Regions from separate parts of the Desulfobacter sp. genome, predicted to be linked through region 3. Evidence: predicted binding sites of a transcription regulator. Region 3 holds the regulator's gene; each other region holds the start of a gene.
The links. The regulator sigma-54, encoded in region 3, starts transcription at its own class of promoters, with help from an activator protein. The targets are predictions, from matches to a motif close to TNTGGCACANTTTCTGCTNT.
Positions count from the first base shown of each region.

Region 1: a site for sigma-54 is predicted at 2,507-2,526, ahead of AB7U36_RS03065 (DVU0298 family protein). Genes of this name have one in related genera too.
Region 2: a site for sigma-54 is predicted at 1,737-1,756, ahead of AB7U36_RS03790 (ammonium transporter). Genes of this name have one in related genera too.

Region 1 covers NZ_JBFXHE010000019.1:19,481-25,509, reverse strand. Annotated here, with positions in the region: gene AB7U36_RS03075 (AMP-binding protein) at 1-1,552, opposite strand, end outside; gene AB7U36_RS03070 (hypothetical protein) at 2,131-2,481, shown strand; gene AB7U36_RS03065 (DVU0298 family protein) at 2,604-3,293, shown strand; gene AB7U36_RS03060 (hypothetical protein) at 3,351-3,623, shown strand; gene AB7U36_RS03055 (ferredoxin) at 3,595-3,792, shown strand; gene AB7U36_RS03050 (sigma-54 interaction domain-containing protein) at 3,974-5,356, shown strand; gene AB7U36_RS03045 (Nramp family divalent metal transporter) at 5,373-6,029, shown strand, end outside.
Region 2 covers NZ_JBFXHE010000026.1:10,745-16,773, reverse strand. Annotated here, with positions in the region: gene uvrB (excinuclease ABC subunit UvrB) at 1-1,386, shown strand, start outside; gene AB7U36_RS03790 (ammonium transporter) at 1,799-3,112, shown strand; gene uvrC (excinuclease ABC subunit UvrC) at 3,182-5,002, shown strand; gene AB7U36_RS03780 (30S ribosomal protein S1) at 5,158-6,029, shown strand, end outside.
Region 3 covers NZ_JBFXHE010000005.1:26,210-32,238, reverse strand. Annotated here, with positions in the region: gene AB7U36_RS01245 (PTS sugar transporter subunit IIA) at 1-289, opposite strand, end outside; gene rapZ (RNase adapter RapZ) at 300-1,181, opposite strand; gene AB7U36_RS01235 (PTS sugar transporter subunit IIA) at 1,184-1,642, opposite strand; gene hpf (ribosome hibernation-promoting factor, HPF/YfiA family) at 1,652-2,185, opposite strand; gene rpoN (RNA polymerase factor sigma-54) at 2,198-3,640, opposite strand; gene lptB (LPS export ABC transporter ATP-binding protein) at 3,643-4,365, opposite strand; gene AB7U36_RS01215 (LptA/OstA family protein) at 4,385-4,948, opposite strand; gene lptC (LPS export ABC transporter periplasmic protein LptC) at 4,917-5,504, opposite strand; gene AB7U36_RS01205 (KdsC family phosphatase) at 5,501-6,016, opposite strand; gene kdsA (3-deoxy-8-phosphooctulonate synthase) at 6,013-6,029, opposite strand, start outside.

The DNA.
Region 1 (6,029 bases), on a different contig from region 3:
GCGCCAGCTCTCTCGATGGTTTCTGTCCGGGGATCAGAATGACAAACGCTTTTACCAGCTGGTGACGTTTGGGATCAGGCACGCCCACCACGGCAGTCTCCATGACGGCCGGGTGCTCAATCAGCGCACTTTCCACCTCAAAGGGGCCAACCCGGTAATCACTGCTTTTGATGACATCGTCGGAGCGGCCCACAAACCACCAGTAGCCGTCCTTGTCAAAGGTGGCTTTGTCACCGGTGAAATACAGGCCGTGCTTAAACGCTTCAGATGTTTTTGTCTCATTGCCGATATATTCCTGAAACAGTCCAATGGCGCGCCAGTTGGAAAGACGGATCACGATATGGCCGGTGGTGTCAGGTTCCGTGATCTGTTTTCCTTCATCGTCGGCTAACATGATATCGTACATGAATGATGGATATCCAAAGGAACCCAAGCGCATTTTGCCTTCCATCCAGGGCGGATTGCCGATCATGCATGTGGCTTCGGTCTGGCCGTAGAAATCGCGGATTTCAGTTCCAGTGGCTTCCCGCCACTGATCAATGACTTCCGGATTCAACGGTTCGCCTGCACTCAACGAATACTTCAAGGACGAAAAATCATACGCTGACAGGTCAAGGCCCACAAAGGCGCGCCAGGCCGTGGGCGGTGCGCAGAATGAATTGATTTTATATTTGGCCACAAAGCTTAGGTATTTTTTAATATCCAGCGCGGTGAAATTAAAGCCTGTGGCAGTGCCACCGACGTTAAATGGGCTGAAAAAGCTGCTCCATGCCCATTTAGCCCATCCGGGCGCACTCAAGTTGTGGTGAACGCCTCCGGGCTCAAGTCCGATGGTTACGACTGTTGACATGTGGCCCAAAGGATAGGAGACAGCGGAATGGCCCACCCGTTTGGGAAGCCCTGTGGTTCCGGAGGTGAAAAAGCAGAACAGAACATCTTCACTGTTAATGGTTGCAGGCAAGGCTATGGGTGATTCCTCCGCGATCCTCGGATAGGATGTCCACCCCTGTTTTTCGCCAAGAATAATTTTGGCCTTGGGTGTGCATCCGGCCTTGGCCAGGGCATCGTCCACCAGGCCGGCGAGGCTCTCAAGGGCAATGACAACATCCGGTGGATACGCTTCAAAACGGAACTGGATTTCGCGTTCAGTCATGGTGGTGGCTGTGGGAACAGCGACAAAACCGCCTTTAATGGCGGCAAAGGAGGTAAACCAGGTTTGGGGGACAATGGGCGTCAGCATATAAAGGTTGTCGCCTTTTTCCACCCCTTTTTTACGCAAAAAATTTAATACTTTATTACCATTTTCAGCCAACTGGGTATATGTATACTGCTCTTGTTCATCTGTATGCAGGTCTGCCCAGATAAGCGCCAACTGGTCCGGGCGCTCTTTGACGTGTATATCTTCAAAAATTTCCTGGGCCCAGTTAAAGGTTTGGGGTAATTCGGCTGAATTCAGTCTTTTAAAAAACGTTTGTGCTTTGATTTCACGTTGGGCCATATCCTGGATCCCATTGAGTTCCATCACCTCTCTATAAAAGTGTTTCAACGTCATTGGTTCCCTCCCGGTTAAATGGATTGATTACACTTCCTGTTTTCAGGCCGCTCCTGCCTTGCCCTGAAAGGCAGAACCCGCAAGAAAAGTATATTATTTAGAAAACTGTCATTTATACCAGGCCGGCAGTTTTCTACCAATCGGTTTAAGACTTAATTTTTATGTCAGTGATAAGCGTGGTACGTTGTAGGTTGATATAGTGAGTATATGTAAGCTAATAAACCTATATATGGATGGGCGTTGACTTAGTTTATTCATTGCTCTTATCCTGGAAATTAAATTGTGAATATAAGGGCCATGAAGCCACTATCCATACCTGTATCGGGGTACATTTATGTGTCTTTTTTTGAGACAGATAAACCATGGCCGCGTGTTCACACCCGCCTGTACCTTTTTTAAATCGTTTGGAACACGCATGGGCAAGGTGTTTGATGTAATTTAACGCAATTCTTTTCTGATTCACTGAAAAAACCGTCAGGCCTGTGCTTTTGGAATGAATTTTGTTAATGAAAAACAGATTAGAGTTTTCAATGGATGATATGATTGAGTTACACTAAATAAAATATGGAGTAAAATCATTGACACCGCAAATTGAAACCGCCGGTAATTCGGAAAAATTTGATTCCATTGTCATCAACGAAGTACAGCTGCTCCTGGCGGAAAAGCGAACATCCCTGGCTGTTATGAGAACCGGGATAGCTGTGCTGGCACTGCCCTTGTCCGTGGTCGGGCTTTTGATCGCAACCTCAAAATATTATAATATTTTCAACGTATTGCACCTGGTTATCCCCTTTGTTATTCTCAATCTTGGATTGATTGTCCTGGGCTGCTATCTGATTACCCGGGCCGTTATAAAAATGCACAGCTATGACAAACACATCCATGAACTGAAGGTCAAATTCAGTGCTTTGGGGCAGTTCATACAATAAAGGCCAACAGCCCGGCATAACCCGATCTGGCATAATTTGTGCTTTTCTGGTAATTAAATCAGGCGCCAAGATGTTTTAAAAGGCGGGCTGAAACAGCAATAAACACTTGAAAGAGAACAACTATGAAACCCTACGGCAGAAAGACAAAAAAACAGGTGGGCGAAATCCTTGCCCTTGGCAGCCGCAGCCAGGCCCTGGCCAGGCTGGGGCAGATTCCGGATGCCCAGCTCACCGGACATCTGTTCTCTTATTTTTACAACAAGGACGAGCTGATCAAATTTCGCAGCGTGACCGCCATGGGATATCTTGCCGCAAGGATTGCGGATAATTGCCTGGAAAACGCCAGGGTCATTTTGAGACGGATCATGTGGAACTTGAACGACGAATCCGGCGGCATTGGCTGGGGGTCACCCGAGGCCATGGGAGAGATTTTAAGCAAAAGCCCGGCTCTGGCCCGGGAATTTAAAAGCATCCTTTTTTCCTACCTGGATCACAAAGGCAACCACATTGAACATGACATGCTCCAGCGCGGGGTTTTGTGGGGCATTGGCACATATCTTGGCGCAGCACCCGGGGATATGACAGATATCACCAGGGAACAGCTCCAGGCCCATCTGGATTCTAAAGATCCGGTAAAGCGTGGATATGCTGTCAGGGCGCTGTCCAATGCCGATGTCTTTGAATGTATGGTGCTGCCTGATTTTATCCAGGCAGACAGAACCTCCATTGATGTTTACACAGGGTGGGATTTTACGGCTGTCCAGATATCGGATATGGTGCTTGCCTGCACCCCTGAACAGATACGGGTCTGAAATGAATCATTACCAATTTTACTTGCCCTGGTGTGAAACGGTTAAAGAGAATTTGCCATGCTGAAAAAAAAATGTGACATAAACATCGTGCGCACCATTGAGCTGGCCCATAAAATGATAGCGCTGGCGCAGACCGGATATGAACACCATGAAGACCCCGGCTGCGGCGTGCTTTATGGAATTTTGCTGGATACAGGGTACAAGATTCTTGACCTGGCTGAAAAAGAGAAACAGGCGCATATTTTAAAGGGCTGGTGGCTGAAATCCATTGACATGAATCCATTGATAAAGGAAGACTTTGATGCGCGTACAAAAAAAACCGGTGATTGATCTTGGCTGCTGCATTGAATGCGGGGTCTGCATTGATCTGGCCCCCCACGCCTTTGAAATCAAAGATGCAGGTTATGTGGATATACGGCCCCTTGACAGGTATGAGGATGACCAAGATATCCTTGAAGCTGTGAAAAACTGCCCCAGAGACTGTATTTCCTGGGAGTAATGTTCTGGCGCAATTCCCTTTTCAGCCTTACAGTCCGGACATTCATTCAGCACCCATTATTTTTTTCTTTTTACAGATGCAAAAAAACATTGCACCTGATACACAAATGTGCCATTTAAGAGACCGGTTCAAGAACAGCTTGGTATTTAATACTGAAAGCGGGTTGCCGGGAAATCAAAAAATGGAAAAATTTACACACTCTCTGCTGGATCTGCACAATCTCAACCTCGTGGTGGACAATCTTAAACTTGGCGTCATGGCACATACCACAGAACGTATGATCACTGTTTTTAATAAGGAAGCAGAAAAAATTACCGGATATAGTAAAAAAGAGATCCTGGGTAAAGACTGCCACGATGTGTTCCAGGCTCCGTTCTGTGGTTCCAAATGTTCCTTTTGCAAGGACTCCCCGAAGCTTTCCGGCGGAACCAAGGAGTATCCGGTTACCATCGTCACTAAAACAGGGGACACCCGGCATCTGGAAATGACTGTTTCCTGCATTCTGGATCATGCAGGGGAAATCCGGGGGGTTGTGGCCTCGTTCCGGGATATGACCGATTCCATACGTCTGTCCCTGAAAGCTGAAGATCTTTCCAATTTTGCAGGCATCATCGGCAAGGATAAAGCCATGCAGGACATTTTCCGGCAGATTCGGGATGTGGCCTTGTATAACTATCCGGTTCACGTATCCGGTGAGACCGGTACCGGCAAGGAACGGGTGGCCTATGCGATTCATGACATTTCGTCCTACGGCAACGGCAGTTTTGTACCGGTGAACTGCGGGGCCATCCCCGAAGGCATTGTGGAAAGTGAGCTGTTCGGTCATGTCAAAGGCGCATTCTCAGGGGCGGTCAGGGAACGTAAAGGCCGGTTTGAACTGGCCCATAAAGGCACCCTGTTCCTGGACGAAGTCGCGGATCTGCCGTTGAGAACCCAGGTCAAACTGTTACGGTTCCTCCAGGAGGGATCATTTGAAAAAGTAGGCGGAGAAAAAAAGATCAGCGTGGATATCCGAATTATCTCCGCCACCAACAAGGATCTGGCAGAAGAGGTCCGGGCCGACCGGTTCAGGGAAGACCTTTACTACCGGCTCAACGTCATTCCCCTCCACCTGCCGCCCCTGCGGGAAAGAAAAAACGATATCCCGCTTTTAGCCGATCACTTCCTGCGGGAGGCGGAAAAAGAAAACAAAAAGCCCGTACCGGAACTGGCCCCTGACACCATTCGGGAGATGATGGACTACCACTGGCCCGGTAATGTCAGGGAATTAAAAAATGTGATCCAGTTTTCCGTGGTCCGGTCCCGGGGCAGTGTTATCCTTCCTACGGATCTTCCCTTTGCATCCACCAGGCATCCCCTGCGGCCTGTCTTGTTAACTGAGCCCCCAGCGCCTGGGGTACAGTTTGCCCGGGGAAAGCTCAATCAGGAAAATGTTCAATCCGCCCTGGTCAAAACCGGAGGCAACAAATCCAAAGCGGCCCGGGTGTTGGGTGTGGGAAGGGCAACCCTGTACCGCTTTTTAAGCGAGCATCCGGAGATCAAAGCCTTTTCAGATGCCTTCTAACAAGGAGGGTGAATATATGGTAAATATTTTGGAGCGGTTCCGGTTCAAGACCCTGCTCAGATTCCTAGGGCCTGGATTCCTTGTAACAGTAGGATTTATTGATCCGGGTAACTGGGCCACCAATATCGAGGGCGGCTCAAGGTTCGGGTATTCACTGCTGTGGGTGATCACTTTGAGTACCATGATGCTCATTGTGATTCAGAACATGGCGGCAAAACTTGGAATCGCTACAGGCAAATCCCTGGCTGTTAATATCAGGGACCGCTTTTCAAGGCCGGTTTCGGCCATGCTGGGCCTGACCATTGTGCTTGCCTGCGTTGCCACGGATGTGGCCGAACTTCTGGGGGGTGCCATCGGGTTCAATCTGCTTTTCGGCATGCCCCTCTGGGTAGGCGCACTTGTGACCGTAGGCCTTGAGACTTTTTTAATTGTCAGCCAGCGTTACCACCGGCTTGAAATGATTGTCATGGGATTTCTGGCCATCATTGCCCTTTGCTATCTGATTGAAATTTACATTGTTAAACCAGACTGGTCCGCAGCCCTTCCGGCCATGGTGGTCCCCCGTCTGAACCGGGAAAGTATCTACGTTGCTATGGCTATTTTAGGCGCTGTGGTGATGCCCCATAATATTTTTTTGCATTCCAACGTCATTCATTCCCGTGAATGGGGTATT
Region 2 (6,029 bases), on a different contig from region 3:
GAGGAAGACAAGGCCGTTCGCATTGATTTTTTCGGGGACACCATTGAAGAGATCAATGAGATTGATGCCTTGAAGGGTACGGTAATCAACCGTTTTGACCAGATGATCATCTATCCGGCCTCCCATTATGTGACCAATAAAAAGACCCGGAAACAGGCGGTTCAAAGCATTGTGGCCGAACTCAAGGAGCGGCTGGCCTATCTGAATGAACAGAACCTGCTGGTGGAGGCCCAGCGCCTGGAGGAGCGCACCCGGTACGATCTTGAGATGCTGGAGGAGATCGGGTATTGCAACGGCATTGAAAATTATTCCCGGCATCTTACAGGCCGGGCCCCGGGCCAGCCGCCACCCACGCTTCTGGATTATATGGATCAGGATTTTCTGCTTTTTTTTGACGAAAGCCATATTTCGGTCAGCCAGCTTGGGGCCATGTACAAGGCAGACCGCTCCAGAAAGGAGACCCTGGTCAAGCATGGGTTCCGCCTGCCGTCTGCCGTGGACAACCGGCCTATGAAATTCGAGGAGTTTAAAGCCCGGGTGCCCCGGACCATTTTTGTCTCTGCCACCCCCGGGGACTATGAACTGGAAAAAGCAGGTGTCCGGGTGGCCGAGCAGATTGTCAGGCCCACGGGCCTGCTTGATCCCCCGGTGGAGATCCGGGATGCCAAAACACAGGTTGACGACCTGTACCAGGAGATCCTCAAACGGGTGGAAGCCCGGGAGCGTGTGCTTGTCACAACGTTGACCAAACGCATGGCCGAGGACCTTACCGATTACTATTCAGACCTGGGGCTCAAGGTAAAATACCTGCATTCGGACATCGGCACGGTGGAGCGCATTGATATTATCCAGGACCTGAGAAGAGGTCTGTTTGATGTGCTCATCGGCATCAATTTGTTGCGTGAAGGCCTGGATATCCCGGAAGTCTCCCTGGTGGCCATTCTTGATGCGGACAAGGAGGGTTTTTTACGCTCTTTTCGTTCCTTTATCCAGATTTTCGGCCGGGCCGCCCGCAATGCCTATGGCCGGGTGATCATGTATGCGGAAAAAGAGACCGGTTCCATGCAACATGCCCTGGCTGAAACCCGCCGCCGCCGCAAAATTCAGAATGCATATAACCAGGCCCACGGCATTACACCGGCCACCATCAGCAAAAAGATCAACGCCTTTGATTACACCATGGCCGACATGAATGCCAATACCGTGGAAGCGGCTGTAAATGAGGAACTCAAAGCCTATGACGCAGATGAGCTGAACCTGGAAGATGTGATCCATGACCTTGAGGCAAAAATGAATCAAGCAGCAGAAAATCTGGAATTTGAGCAGGCAGCACAATACCGGGACAAGATCCGGGAACTGAAAAAGATCAAGGCAGCCCAGCCATGATAGAGGTGTCAGAATTAATTCCCCCCATTTGCTTTATCGATTTTTACATTATTGAAATTTTATTTTTACCAACCATCCTGTAAATTGTCATATGTACATGACAGCCGCATACTGAGTAAATTATTTAATAAAATTTAATTTGTTTCCTATTCCCCTGGAAGCTCTAACGCCACTATGAATAAAAACAAATCGTTTTATTGCAATTATGTAGCATTATTTTTTTATTTTTATAAACATATTTGAAATATACTGACTAACCAAGCGTTCTCTCGGATCGATATTGTTCTGGCGGGAAAATAAATTCTTTTTATTATGATATGTTAAAATAAATAATCGATTCTCCATAAGAATATGGCATGTCTATTGCTTTTTCACTTGAAATTTTTTGAATTAACAATAATGGAGCATGATTATGGTGAACAAGCAGCATATTCCTTTCGTTTTTGTAATTTTTGCAACGCCGCTGGCCGCAGCGGCTGGAGACGGTACGGTAATTGATAGCGGCAACACGAGCTGGATGTTGATTTCAACGGCCCTGGTTTTGCTCATGCTGCCGGGCCTGGCTATGTTTTACGGCGGCCTGGTACGGGCAAAAAATGTTCTGGGAACCATGATGCATACCTTTGTAGCCATGGCGGTGATCGGTGTGCTCTGGGTGGTCTGCGGATATTCATTGACTTTTGGAAAGAGCATTATGGGCGGATTTGTCGGATGGAACAGCGATTTCTTTTTTCTCAAAGGTATTGATGAAGCCGTGACCAACGGGATTCCTGAATATATCATTGCCATGTTCCAAGGAAAATTTGCCATCATCACGCCGGCTCTGATCAGCGGGGCTCTGGCAGAGCGGATCTATTTGCGAGGATATATCCTGTTTATTTCCCTATGGTTTCTGGTGGTTTACGCGCCACTGTGCCATTGGGTGTGGGCATCGGACGGCTGGTTGTTCAATTCCGGCGCAGCCGGGGTGATTGACCTGGCCGGGGGACTGGTTATTCATGTGTCGGCCGGTATCAGTGCCCTGGTGGCAGCTATATATATAAGGCCGAGACTGGGTCACCCCAAAATTTCCACCCCTCCGAACAATCTGACCATGACCCTCATCGGTGCCGGTTTGCTGTGGGTCGGCTGGTTTGGTTTTAATGCCGGTTCCACCCTTCAGAGCGGACTGGATTCAGCCAGGGCCCTGACCATGACCCAGATTTCTGCGGCAAGTGGCGCACTGGTCTGGCTGTGTATCGAAGGGATTATATACCGGAAGGCATCTGCGCTTGGTTTTGCGTCCGGCACACTGGCCGGCCTGGTGGTGATCACCCCGGCTGCTGCAGTGGTACAGCCATTGGGTGCTCTGTTCTTGGGCGCGGCATCGACTGTGACGTGTTTTTATGCGCTTCAGCTCAAAATAAAGCTGGGGTATGATGACACACTGGACTGTTTCGGAATCCACGGTGTAGGCAGCGCACTGGGCGTTCTTCTGCTCAGTTTTTTCATCCGCGATTCCTGGATGGCATCAGCCAGTGAAGCCGCCGGTCGGACCTGGACGGTTTTCGATCAGCTGTTGGTACAGCTCAAAGGGTTGGGAGCGACTATCCTGCTCGCCGGAGTTGCAACTATTATCCTGTGCATTATTGTGGAAAAAACCGTGGGCTTCAGACTGGATGAAGAAAGTGAATACACAGGACTTGACCAATCACTTCACGGCGAGAGGGGCTATGATTTCTCCTGATCAGTGAAAAAGTCCGGTGCCTTTTTACAGGTACCGGACCAGGATTCCATAGATCAAGACAACCCAGCCATGATTCCTGAGAAAATAAAAGAAAAATACGACCAGGCTCCCCATGCCCCCGGGGTTTATCTCATGCGGGACAAAAAGGGAAACATCCTTTATGTGGGCAAAGCCAAGGACTTAAAAAAGCGCCTGGCCTCATATTTTGTGAGAAAGGATCAGCCCGAGCCCAAGACAGCGGCCCTGCTGGCGCTAGTAGATGATTTTCACCTGGTGGTCACCCAGTCCGACCAGGAGGCTTTTATTCTGGAATCCAACCTGATCAAGGAAAATTCCCCTAAATATAATGTCATTCTCAAAGACGGCAAAAACTATCCGTTGCTGCGCATTGACATGAATGAACCCTATCCTTCCATCCAGCGGGTACGGCGTATTGAAAAGGACAAGGCCCTGTATTTCGGGCCGTATTCTTCCTCCAAGAGTGTGAATCAGACGTTAAAACAGATCCAGCGGATTTTTAAACTTCGAAAATGCCGGGACGCCCAGTTTAAAAACAGGTCCCGGCCCTGCCTGAATTACCAGATCAAGGCGTGTCTTGGACTGTGCTGCAATGAGGTGGATCCTGGGGAATACCAGGCCAGGGTCAAGGATGCGGTATTGTTTCTCAAGGGACGAACCCGGGAGGTGATCCAAAAGCTGCGTCTTGAGATGGCCGAATTTGCGGGTATCCAGGCTTTTGAAAAGGCGGCCCAGGTCCGGGATACCATCTTTGCCGTGGAGCGGATCATGGAGCGCCAGGTGGTGGTGTGTACCGACGGCCGGGACCGGGATGTGCTTGGGCTTGCCTGGGGCCGGGACCGGGCTGTGGTGACAGTGATGCAGGTAAGGGCCGGGCATTTGATAAATACAGCCTATTTCCCTTTGGAGCTGGGATTCAAGGAACCCGATGAGGTGCTGGCCGCCTTTGTGACCCAGTATTATGAAAAAGCCGCCCAGATACCGGGATCAGTCCTGTTCAGCCATCTGTCTGACGACATGGCCCGGGCTGAAGCCCGGATCAGTGGGGCGGCTGATCACCGGGTACATTTCCATTATCCGGTCCGGGGAGAAAAGAAACGGCTCGCTGATATGGCGCGCCTCAACGCAAGGGCAGAGCTTGACAAAATTTTGGCAAGGGAGGAGGAGGCCCGGGCAGGGCTTACCATGCTCCAGCATCTTCTGGGCATGGACCGGCTGCCCGAACGTATGGAGTGCTTTGATAACTCCAATCTCCAGGGTAAAGACCCCGTGGCTGCCATGGTGGTGTTCACCGGTGGCAGGCCTGATAAAAATGCCTACCGTAAATTTATTATAAAGGATATTGAACACCAGGATGATTATGCCTATATGACCCATGTACTTTCCCGTCGATTCCGGCATGACCGGGAAGATATGCCCCTGCCTGACCTGCTGGTGGTGGATGGCGGTAAAGGACAGTTGTCCATGGCCGTGAGCGTGGTCAGGGAACTTAGGCTGGAAGGCAAATTTACCCTGGCAGGCCTTGCCAAGAAGGATGCTGACAAGGGCGAGAAAGCAGACAAGGTTTACCTGCCGGGACGGTCTAATCCGTTGAATACAGCCCAGTCTGCCAAGGCCCTTTTCCTTTTAGAGCAGATCCGGGATGAGGCCCACAGGTCTGCCATTACGTTCCAGCGCGCCCGCAGGGAAAAGCGGGGAAAACTGTCCGTCCTTGACGGAATTGCCGGGATCGGACCTAAAAAAAAGAAGCTGCTGCTCACCACCTTCAAGGGCATTGATAATATCCGCATCCAGTCGCCGGAGACACTGGCCGATCTTCCCGGCATTACGCTGGACATGGCAAAGAATCTGCTCCGGGTGTTGGCTGAATAAGCTGCAATCTGGTGGACATTTATGCTCAACTGTTTTATTAGACATTGTTTTGTTTCGACAAAATTTAATGATTGTATTATGATTCAAATTTTTGGCGAAAACCCAATTAACAACGGACCCGTCAGCTTTAAAGACCAGCGGGCCGGGAGAACAAGATGAACGACAGGTTTGAGGACGACAACACTCAGAATACTGATCAGGGCACCAATGAGATGAGCTTTGAACAGATGCTTGATGCCTATGATTCGAAAATCGGCCGGGAATTCAAGCCCGGGGATATGGTGGAAGGACAGATCATTTCCATCGGAGAAAATTCAGTTTACCTGGACACGGGGACAAAGTCCGACGGTGTGGTGGATAAGTCCGAGCTGCTGGATGAAAATGGTGAATTTCAGTATTCAGTGGGTGATATCCTCAAACTGTACGTGGTCTCCTTAAGCGAAAGCGAAGTGATTCTGTCCAAGGTGGTTTCCGGGGCCGGGATGGCTGCCATGATTGAAGATGCCTATCACGGGCATACCCCTGTTGAAGGCCGGGTGACCGGCGTTGTCAAAGGCGGTTTCGCCGTGGATGTTCTGGGAAAAAAGGCGTTTTGTCCGGTGAGCCAGATTGATGTCAAATATGTGGAAACCCCCGAGGATTACGTGGGCCAGACCCTCCATTTCCTGATTACCCGGTATGGGGAAAAGGGCAGGAATATTGTTGTCTCCCGCAGGGATCTTCTCAATGAACAGATCAGGGAAGAACGTGCCGCATTCATGAAAGAACTGGCCGAAGGGGATACGGTCCAGGGCAGGGTGACCAAGCTGATGTCCTACGGCGCTTTTATTGCGCTTGCGCCCGGTGTGGAAGGCATGGCCCATATTTCCGAATTGAGCTGGTCCCGGGTGGAAAAGCCTGAAGAAGTGGTACGGGTGGATGATATTCTGCCTGTCAAGGTGCTGAAGATTGAAAAACCCCTTTCCGACGCCCCCAAAATTTCCCTTTCAGTTAAACAAACCTCTGGAAACCCCTGGGATAACATCGG
Region 3 (6,029 bases):
CAATGGGCAGGTTGACGCCTGAAATCACCTCCACCTTTCCTTCTTCAAGAAAGGCATAGGCCAGGTTTGAAGGTGTACCCCCGAACATGTCGGTTAAAATAATAACCCCATTTTCGCAATAAACATCTTTGATCCCTTTTTTGATTTTATTTCGTAAACTTTCCGGGTCCTGTTTGATGTCTATGGATATGGATTCAAGTTTTTCCTGCTTGGCCCCCAGAATAAATTCCAGGGTTTCAATCAATGTTGCCCCCAGATTCGCATGGGTTACAATTAAAATTCCTGTCATAGTTTGCCTATCATATTTCCATGATGTCTCTGTCAATGTCTCTGTGCCGCAAGCTTGGATTCAGGCCCTTTTTTATCAGCCGTTCAAATACAGCCCGGGCAATGGCGACACTTCGGTGGCGGCCGCCGGTACAGCCCAGTGCAAGTGTTAGATATGCCTTATTCTCTTTTTTATACAAAGGAATGAGATAGTCAATAAGATCGTTATATTTTTCTAAAAAGGTTTTTGTCTCCGGGTTTTCCAGGACAAAGGCTTTTACCGCATCGGATTCTCCGTTATGGGCTTTAAGTTGGGGCACAAAATAGGGATTGGCCAGAAACCTCAGATCCACCACAATATCCCCGTCCACCGGGATGCCGTATTTGTAGCCAAAGGACATGATATTCAGTTTCATGAAGTTTTCGGAACCCGTATCCTTGGACACAAGATGCAGTATTTTTGCTTTAAGCTGATGCACATTGAAATGAGAGGTGTCAATGATCTGGTGAGCCAGCTTGCGGATGGGGGCCATGCCCTGTTTTTCGGCCCTGATGCTGTCTAAAAGGTTTTTTCCAGTATCCAGGGGGTGGTGCCGGCGGGTCTGACTGAACCGTTTGACCAAGGTCTGGGTATCTGCTTCAAGGAAAATGATGACTGGAGAAACGCCCATCTCTTCTAGCGCAGAGACGCCTGAAACAAATGTTTGTATAAAGGTTTTTGACCGCATATCCATCACAAAGGCTGCACCCTTGACCTTGGCACTCTCCCCCAGCGGCAGTTCGAGCACCTTGGGCACAAGTTCCATGGGCATGTTGTCAATGCAGTAAAAGGCTGCATCTTCAAATGCCTGGGCAACGGTTGTCTTCCCGGAACCTGAAATCCCTGTGATGATATAAACCTTAAGATTTTCCATGGTTAAAAGTCTTCGTCATTCTCCAGAATGATCTGATGAATCTGTTCTGCTGAACCTGCCGATAACAGGCGTTCTTTAAACTGATTCATTTTCAGCAGCTTGGAAATCTGGGCAAGAACCTTTAAGTGCCCCCCTGTGGAATGCTCAGGTGTTAAAAGCAGGAAGAAAAGATGGACCGGCCGGTTATCCAGAGAATCAAAATCAACGCCTTTGATGCTGCGCCCAAATCCCACAGCAATGGATTTTACTGTATCCAGCTTGCCGTGGGGAATGGCGATGCCGCCGCCGATGCCTGTGGATCCTAAGTTTTCCCGTTCCATCAGGACTGCCGCAACATCCTGGGCCTGGGTTCCGGCCACCGGTGCAACAGCGCCAGACAGTTCTTTTATAACCTCTGGTTTGTTTTTGGCTTCCATCTCTGCGATAATGGCGTCCAGCTTTAGAATGTCACTGATTTTCATGGGTTTCGACTATCCTTGGGGGGCGATCAGTCCCAGTTTTCCGTTATTATGTTTATAAATCACATTGACCTGCTCTGTGCGGGCATTAATAAACGCATAAAAAGATTTTTTGCCCGATTCCAGCTCTATCACCGCATCCTCAATGTCCATGGGTTTTGTATCAAGGAGTTCTTCGACGATGTCACTCGTGTTCCCGGGCTGCGGTTCATCAATACTGAACTCCCGGGTATCTGCCAGGCTTGACTTATTGCCTGACATGTGTTTTTTGATTTTTTCCTTATGTTTTGTGATCTGGCTTTTGACTTTATCCGCCAGGATGTCAATGGTGGCATACATGCTTTCGGATTCTTCCTTTGCATGGATGTTAAGCGCCCCGCTGGTCAGGGTGATTTCGGCAATATGTCTTATTTTTTCAACGCTCAGGACCACACTGGCCTCGGCCGGGCCGTCCAGCATTTTGTCAAACCGTTTAAGCTTTTTATTTACATAGGATTTCAGGGAATCGGATGCCTCTATTTTTTTGAACGTGATAGTGACCTGCATAAATTACTCCCTTTATAATTGTTTGCGTTTGTTGGATGGCAGAATATTGAGCACTTTTCTGTATTTTGCCACGGTGCGCCGGGCAATCTGAATGTCTGATTCCTTCAGAATTTCGGCGATTTTATCATCACTCAGGGGCGTGTTGGAATCTTCGTTGTCAATGAGTTGTCTTATTCTCTCCTTGACGCTGGCCGATGCCATGTTAGGCCCGTCAACCCGTTCTATGGAGCTGTTGAAAAAATATTTCAGTTCAAACAGCCCCTGGGGGGTGTATGCATATTTGTTGCTGGTGACCCGGCTGATCGTGGATTCATGCATCTCAATATCTTCGGCAATGTCTTTTAAAATCAAAGGCCGCAGATAGGCAATGCCCTTTTCAAAAAATTCCCTTTGAAATTTTATGATGCTTTCCATGACCAGGTAAATGGTTTTCTGGCGTTGATGAATGGATTTTATCAGCCAGGAGGCGGACTGCATCTTTTCATTGAGATAGGTCTTGGTCTCCTTGGGAATCTTTTTGCCGGTGGCCACAGCGTCCCTGTAGAATCTTGAAATTCTTAATTTGGGAAGGCCGTCATCGTTCATAACAATTTTGAAATCATCCCCGACTTTGTAAACGTAAATATCCGGGGTGATGTAAGCGGATTCATCGGTGGCAAATTTCCTGCCGGGCTTGGGTTCAAGAAACTGGATGATTTTTACTGCGGCCCGCACATCCTCAACGGAAATTTTAAGGGCCTTGGCAATTTTTTTACTGTTCCTGTTTTCAAGATTTTTTAAATGATCCGTAATGATCTGGATGATGATGTCGTTTTTAATGCCAAGCTGCCGGACCTGGATGAGAAGTGTCTCGCACAGGTCCCTGGCGCACACCCCGGGGGGGTCGAAGGTCTGAAGCACAGCCAGCACCTGCTCAACGGTTTGGACGTCGGCCTGGGCTGCCTGGGCCAGTTCTTCCACATCGGCGCATAAATATCCGTCCCGGTTCAGGTTGCCGATGATGATGTTGCCGATGGCTTCCTCCTGGGCTGTAAGATCCGAAAGCATCAGCTGCCATTTCAAATGCGCTTCAAGGGTTTGTTTCTCAGACGTGAATGCCTCGTAATTGGGGGCTTCACTGTTTTCAGACTCCGTGTGCATTCTGCCGGTGGAGTTGTATTCATTGATATAATTTTCCCAATCCGTATCCGACCGAACCCGCTCTTCAATGGTGACTTCCTTGACAGGCGCATCATTTTCCGCTTCCCGGATTTCGGTTTCCTGGGCCGTGATGGATTGGTCAGAGGCATCATCAACGACGACTTCTTCAAGGGCGGGATTTTGCTCCATTTCCTGCTCGATCATTTCGGCAAGTTCAAGCCGGGACAGCTGAAGCAGTTTAATGGCCTGCTGGAGCTGGGGTGTCATGACCAGTTGCTGGGTTAGTGCAAGGCTTTGTTGTAATCCAAGTTCCATGATTAAAGTCTGAAGTTATCTCCCAGGTAAATGCGTTTCGCTATTTTGCTTGAAATAATTTTTTCCGGCGGTCCTGATTCCATAACCACACCCTGGCTCATGATATAAGCCGTGTCGCATACGCCTAATGTTTCCCTGACATTATGGTCTGAAATCAATATTCCGATGCCTTTGTCCGTAAGCTGGGATATGATCTGCTGGATGTCGATGACCGCCAGAGGATCAATGCCGGCAAAGGGTTCGTCCAGCAGAATAAATAGAGGGTCCGTTGCAAGAACCCTTGAAATTTCCAGCCTGCGCTTCTCTCCACCGGACAGGGACGCGGCTTTTTGCCCGGCCAGGGCCAGTATACCAAGCTCTTCCATCAGAGTTTCGGCTTTCTGGTTGATGTCCGTGACTTTTTTGTCAATAACCTCCAGAACAGCCGTTATATTTTCCCTGACAGTCAGTTTTTTAAATATAGAGGTTTCCTGGGGCAGGTAACCAATGCCTTTCCTGGCCCTGATATACATGGGATATTGGGTTATATCCTCCCCGTCAAGATGAACCGTGCCTTTTTCCGGCCGGATCATGCCCACGGTCATATAAAAGGTGGTGGTCTTGCCGGCACCGTTGGGTCCCAGAAGTCCGGTCACTTTGCCCTGGTTCACGGTCAGGCTGACCTGATCCACCACGGTTTTACCGCCATACGCCTTTACAAGGTTTTTCAGCACCAGTCGGCTCATCTGTTTCAAGGCTTATCCCTCAAGGCTTATCCATGGACCTGCCCTGGTCTTGGACATCGAAAAAAGCTTCGACCCTGGTTTTTTCGGCACTTTCCACAACCATCCGTTCCTGGGCCTTAAACAGGGTAATTTTTTTGCCGGTGATCCAGCTTTTTCCCGTAAGCAGGCGGGCTCGTTCCCCGGTGAGCACCAGTATCTCATTTGCGGTGTCATAATCCGCCTGGTCCGAAAATGCTTTCCGATCCCCTTCTGTATATTCCACATTCCCCGTGGCAAGAATTCGCCTGATGTTTGACTGGCCTTTCTTTTTGGTTTCCGAGGTATGGAAAAACACCTTGACCGAATCTGCTAAAAGCACGCTGTCTGCCCGGACCGCCTTGACCTTGCCCATGAATTCCACCATGGACTGGTCTTTGCTGGCGACCATTTTATCCGAAGTAATTCTCAGGTCAGCAGGTGGCTGTTTCTTATCAATGTCTTTTTTCCCCTGGGCTGCAAAGGAGATCTGTGTAGAAAGAAACAGCAGTATCAGCAATGACGCCGAAGCGATGTTATAATATGTTGGAATCCTGGCTATTTTCACTCAGTTGTCCTTCTACGTGTCCTTTTAAGATGATCAGGTCCTGGTTTAGCAGGATCTCCATGCTGTCTGCTTTTATTACGGAGTTCCCGTCATTAATTGTAACCCTTGAATCAGAGCGTATTATATGCGGTTTTTTGGTATAATGCAATGTTTCACTTGTCAGGGAGTAGTGTTGATACCGGACAATAAAATTCCCTGAAAAGGTCATGTCATGGGTTTTGGTGTCGAGCTCTCCCCGGGCTGCGGTGAGAAGGACTTGTGTGTTCTGCTTTGTGTAAAAAACAATGTCAACGTCTTTGAGCACAGCCTTGTTCCGGTCTTTGAGCAGGGTGGCACTGGATGCTTTGAGCTTCCATTCGGTGATGCCGTTTTTTTTGGAAATCTGCTCAAGGATGTTGAGTTTGAGGGCAGCTTTGTCATCCACCTCTATATTTTCAAGTTTTATGGGCCTGGTGAGCAGATGGTTGATGTAATAATGCGCACCTAACCCTGCAAGAATGAGTCCTAAAAGCAGAACCAGGGGCAGTATCAGTTTTTTTTTGCCGGCGCTGCTCATGACAGAAACCTTGAAACCGAAGTTTCCCAAAGGCCCTTGGCTTTGAGGATGGCCTCACAGGCCTGGCGGACCGCTCCTTTTCCCCCGGGCAAATCCGTAATCATATCTGCCCGGTCCTTAACTTCGTCAGGGGCGTCGGCCACCGTAAAGGCGAATCCGGCCCGGGTCATGGCCGGCAGGTCAATCAGATCATCCCCCATGAAAGCAATATGTGCGGCCCTGATTTGCGTAGTTGCGGATATGGATGCCAATGCCTTTGCCTTGTCCCTGGCCCCGTCAAAAACCAGGGTGATGCCCAGATTGTCGCAGCGGTGGCGCAGGGCGCCCGAGATTCTTGCCGTGACAATCCCGACAGGAATACCTGCTTCCATGAGCAGACGGATGCCAAGGCCGTCTTTGGCATTAAAACTTTTGATCTGCTCGCCTGTGTCCGTATAGGTAATGCTGCCGTCGGTGAGCACCCCGTCCACATCTAAAAGCAGCAGCCGGATATCTGCCAATTGTGTTGTCATAGGGCCTGTCCTG